Regions from separate parts of the Rheinheimera sp. B2H12 genome, predicted to be linked through region 1. Evidence: predicted binding sites of a transcription regulator. Region 1 holds the regulator's gene; the other holds the start of a gene.
The links. Region 1 encodes FliA, which starts transcription of late flagellar genes. Its sites were predicted from a motif close to GCTAAAGTTNNNNNNNNNNCNGCCGATA; they were not measured.
Positions count from the first base shown of each region.

Region 2: the regulator FliA is predicted to act here: its motif matches at 1,498-1,525, upstream of AC53GJ_RS15650 (methyl-accepting chemotaxis protein).

Region 1 is NZ_CM184363.1:1,893,077-1,895,471, reverse strand. It holds gene AC53GJ_RS08245 (protein phosphatase CheZ) at 1-298, opposite strand, end outside; gene cheY (chemotaxis response regulator CheY) at 324-695, opposite strand; gene AC53GJ_RS08235 (RNA polymerase sigma factor FliA) at 749-1,468, opposite strand; gene AC53GJ_RS08230 (MinD/ParA family protein) at 1,465-2,346, opposite strand; gene flhF (flagellar biosynthesis GTPase FlhF) at 2,339-2,395, opposite strand, start outside.
Region 2 is NZ_CM184363.1:3,649,480-3,651,874, forward strand. It holds gene AC53GJ_RS15650 (methyl-accepting chemotaxis protein) at 1-1,447, opposite strand, end outside; tRNA gene AC53GJ_RS15655 (tRNA-Arg) at 1,755-1,831, opposite strand; tRNA gene AC53GJ_RS15660 (tRNA-Arg) at 1,940-2,016, opposite strand; tRNA gene AC53GJ_RS15665 (tRNA-Arg) at 2,056-2,132, opposite strand; tRNA gene AC53GJ_RS15670 (tRNA-Ser) at 2,151-2,240, opposite strand.

The DNA of each region.
Region 1 (2,395 bases):
CATCCATGGTCTTGTTGGCGGCTTGCTCAGTCATATCAATGACATGAGTCAAGCGGCGTTTGGCATCCGGAATGTCTTCAGACAGTAAATTACTGATGGAAGGATCGACCTGAAAACTTTTTAAAGAGTCGTGAAGCTGACGGGTTAACTTACCAACTTCAGCAAACAATTCGGAGGAGCCCGGCACCGCTAGCCCCTGCACAAGTTCGTTTGCAGCGTCCTGCTGCTCCATCTCTAACAACTGCACAAGCTCACGAGCCTGTTCTAAGGTAATAATAGGTGCCGTAAGTGCAGACATGGCGCCACTCCTGTGTCAGATACGGTTAACCTAAGCGTTCAAATACTTTTGACAACTTCTCTTGTAAGGTGGCGGCTGTAAAAGGTTTAACGATATAACCGTTCACCCCTGCCTGCGCAGCGGCGATGATTTGCTCTTTTTTCGCTTCAGCGGTAACCATCAACACCGGGATGTGTTTTAGTCTCGCGTCTGCACGGATGGCACGCAATAAATCAATCCCCTGCATGCCAGGCATGTTCCAGTCGGTGACGACGAAGTCGAAATCACCATTCTGTAACATCGGTAACGCTGTGCTGCCATCATCCGCTTCTGAGACATTTGTAAATCCCAGATCACGTAACAGGTTTTTGATGATGCGTCTCATAGTAGAAAAATCATCTACCACAAGAATTTTCATGTTCTTATCCAAAATCCCCTCCGACGAGATACCTCAATGGTTATTCTCAAGTATTACAACCAGTCCTGCATGCGGGCTCTTAACCTGACTAATGCCTGACTATGGATTTGACTGACCCGAGATTCGCTGACGCTTAACACTTCGCCAATCTCTTTCAAATTTAGTTCGTCATTATAATATAGCGACAATACTATTGCTTCCCGTTCAGGTAAGCTACTGATATTTTTTATTAAAGCCTGTTGAAACGAATCATTAGCCTGTTCTTCATATAAATGATCATCTTGCCTGTCATCCGCAGTGACCAAAACATCCTCAGAAATACCTAAATCTTCGATGCCAATAATTCTGCCACTGCTGACATCACTCAGCATATGGTGATATTCATCTAAAGTTATATCAAGTTTTTCAGCAACTTCAACATCTTTTACGTCCCGACCCAATTCTGCCTCTAATTCGGCGATTGTTTCAGCAATTAAACGGGCATTACGATGCACTGAACGTGGTGTCCAGTCGCCGCGACGCATTTCATCCAGCATAGCACCCCGAATCCGAATGCCAGCAAAAGTTTCAAAACTTGCCCCTTTGCTGCCGTCAAAATTCTTGGCGGCTTCAATCAAGCCAATCATACCGGACTGAATTAAATCATCCACCTGCACACTGGCTGGTAATCTGGCTAGCAGATGATAGGCAATCCTTTTCACCAGTGGCGCATGTTTTTCGACCAATTGTTGCATTCGATCTGCAGCACCGTAGGCTGCCAGGCGACTATTCACGCCAGGCCCCGGTTTGCTGATTGGCCTTGCACCAACTGTTCAAGAAAGAATTCCAGATGACCCGACGCGCTCGGCGGCACAGGCCATTGAACCGCACGGGTCGCCAGCGTTTTAATGGCCAAAGACGCCGGTGTTTTCGGGAAGGCGTCGACAAAGGCTTTTTGCTTTCTGGCTGCTTTACGAACATTTTCATCAAATGGGATAGTGGCAACTAATTCCAGCGTCACATCCAGAAAACGGTCAGTCACCCGACTCAGCTTGGCAAATAATTCCTGACCTTCTCTTAAGCTCCGTACCATATTAGCCACGATTTTAAACTTTTGCACTGAATGTTCCCGGCTAAGGATCTTCATCAGGGCATAAGCATCGGTAATGGAGGATGGTTCGTCACACACCACCACTAAGACATCTTGTGAGGCACGGGAGAAACTTAAAACCATATCAGAAATGCCAGCGGCAGTATCCACTAGCAAGATATCAAATTGGGTTCTTAATTCGGAAAATGCCCGGATCAGACCGGCATGTTCGGCCGGGCTTAATTCAGTCATCGACTGAGTTCCGGACGTGGCAGGGACAATTTTAATACCAAATGGACCTGTCACCAGAATATCGTCAAGCTCAGCTTCACCGGATAACACATGGGATAAGTTACGCTCGACTCTTAAGCCAAGCATTACATCGCAGTTGGCGAGGCCTAAGTCGGCATCTAACACCAGCACACGTTTACCCATTTGCGCCATTGCCATGGCGAGATTCAGCGTGACGTTGGTTTTACCAACACCGCCTTTACCCCCTGTCACTGCAATAACTTTTACCATCTGCTGCTTCATTCTTCTCAGGCCACTGGCTTGATCGTAAGTTAATTCATGATTATGCATAGGTCTCTTCCGCTCGCATCATCCCATCCTGATACCACTGATGACCCGA
Region 2 (2,395 bases), 1.8 Mb from region 1:
CCTGCACTGCTAACTCAGAGAGTTTAAAACCATCCTGGCCACGTTGTTGCGCCGCAGTGGCGGCCTGACTGGTTGACTGGGCATTCCGACTGATCTCCTGCACTGTCGCCGCCATTTCAGTGACTGCCGCCGAGACCGCATCCAATTGCACTTTGCCTTGTTGAATTTCCTGATTGGTCAGCACTGCCACCTGATTCAGATGCTGGCTAGACTGATGCACTTGCTGCGCCTGCTGCGAGGTTTTTTGTAATGACAACCGCAGTTTCTGCACAAAGGTATTAAAATGCCGTGCCAGCGCGCCTGTTTCATCCTGCTGCCGGATATCAATCTGCCGGGTTAAATCACCTTCACCACTGGCAATATCGCGCATAGCGGCGGTGAGCTGCTGTAAAGGCCGGATAATCAGGTTGGTGCTGAACAGAATTGTTGCGGCCGTCAGCAGTAAAAAAATCAAAGTCCCGAATAAGGCCCAATTGATGGCACTTTGGATCGGTCCTTCAATCAACTGTGCCGGGATCAGGATCCCAACCAGCCAGGACATTTCCGGAAAGCTCAGCTGCACCGGCTGATAACTGACGAAATAGGGTTTGCCTTGCAGTTGCACTTGCGCAAAGCCAGCAGTACCACTTTTTGCGGCCGCGGCGATGGCGGCAAAACCACTGTTGCTGTCGTTTTGGCTGTCAAAACCGGCCAGATCAGCACTGGTTTTAATCTCCATCCCGGTCTGAGCCGGGAAATGGACAATGTGACCGAGGCTATCGAGTAAAAATGGGATCCCCTCCCCCTGATACCGGATCAAATCAACTTTATCGCCAATCTTATTTAAATGCAGATCCAAACCACCAACGCCCAATAAAGTGCCGTCCGGCAAATACACCGGCCCCTCTACCACGGCAGAAACGACGCCGGTGGTGAAATCTGCCGATGGCGAGCCGACAAAGAATTTATTTCTTTGCATGCTTTCGATGTACCAGGGTCTTTTCGAAGCAAAATAGCCCTGTTCGACTTTACCGGCATTAGGTCCATCCACATCAACCCCAGTGCGGGAATCTTCGCGGAAATATTCATCTGAGCGGGTTAAAGCGAAAAATGCCGATAATACCGCCTCATCGCGGCCACTGACGGTTTTAAAGGTCTGATTGATATCCTGATAGCCAGCCAAGCCTTCTAATGCCGTGCCTCGACCCGGATACTGCACGAACCATTGCTGAAATTGTGGCGCATGCAAAAATGTTTGCGCGACCTGAGCGTATTCTGCAAAAAATTTGCCGACGTTGACCGCTTCTTTTTCCATCAGGCTGTGCACCTGTGCTTCGACCTGTGCCCGGCTCTGGTCGGCCAGATGATTGACCACACCGGCAGCCGCCAGCATAAACAACACAGCCACAGAACCACCGACCCGTAATAGAATTTTATGTTTTATTGATTTTATTGTTGTCGTTTGCATAGAACCCCCAAAGTTGCGGTTCCATCAAAACATAATCATCAACAGAAATCTACCCGACTGATTGCAGAGGACTTTAGCCGTTATCAGCGGTTGCACCATGTTGGATCGCAAGCCAGGCACTACCGGCCCATTACGCCCCGATTTGACTAGTGTCAGTGCCTTTATGCGCTATTTAAGCGCAATAAAATATCCTGCAAAACGTAAAAATCATCGGATTGGAAAGAGAGATATCAGCAGATAACCAGAGCACCACGACAAGGAATTGTCAGCAGGGCTATCGGTTCAGTTATTTGGTGTTGCAGGGAAGTGGCGGACGCAGGAGGATTCGAACCTCCGACCGCTCGGTTCGTAGCCGAGTACTCTATCCAGCTGAGCTATGCGTCCGTAATTATATCTTTTGACTTGCAGTTCAAAGCAGCAATGTATTGCTGATACTCACTGTGGTAAAGCCTGGAAGCTTTAAAACAAAAAACCTGCTTGATGCAGGTTTAGTGGCGGACGCAGGAGGATTCGAACCTCCGACCGCTCGGTTCGTAGCCGAGTACTCTATCCAGCTGAGCTATGCGTCCAGTCTAACTTTTATATCATCCAGCAAAGGTCGTTTCAGATGGCGGACACAGGAGGATTCGAACCTCCGACCGCTCGGTTCGTAGCCGAGTACTCTATCCAGCTGAGCTATGCGTCCATCTAAATCTGAAACAACTGGCGGAGAAAGAGGGATTCGAACCCTCGATAGAGTTTCCCCTATACACCCTTAGCAGGGGTGCGCCTTCAGCCACTCGGCCATTTCTCCGCGCTACGTTGCGGGGCGTATATTAATGTCTCTGGAAAATAAGTCAAACAATTTTTCGAAGAAAAAAGTTTGTTTGCTGACCTTTTAAACAATTTGAGCAATTAATAACGAATACGGGTAAAAATTAAACAACATTACAGCTAAAACAACTATTT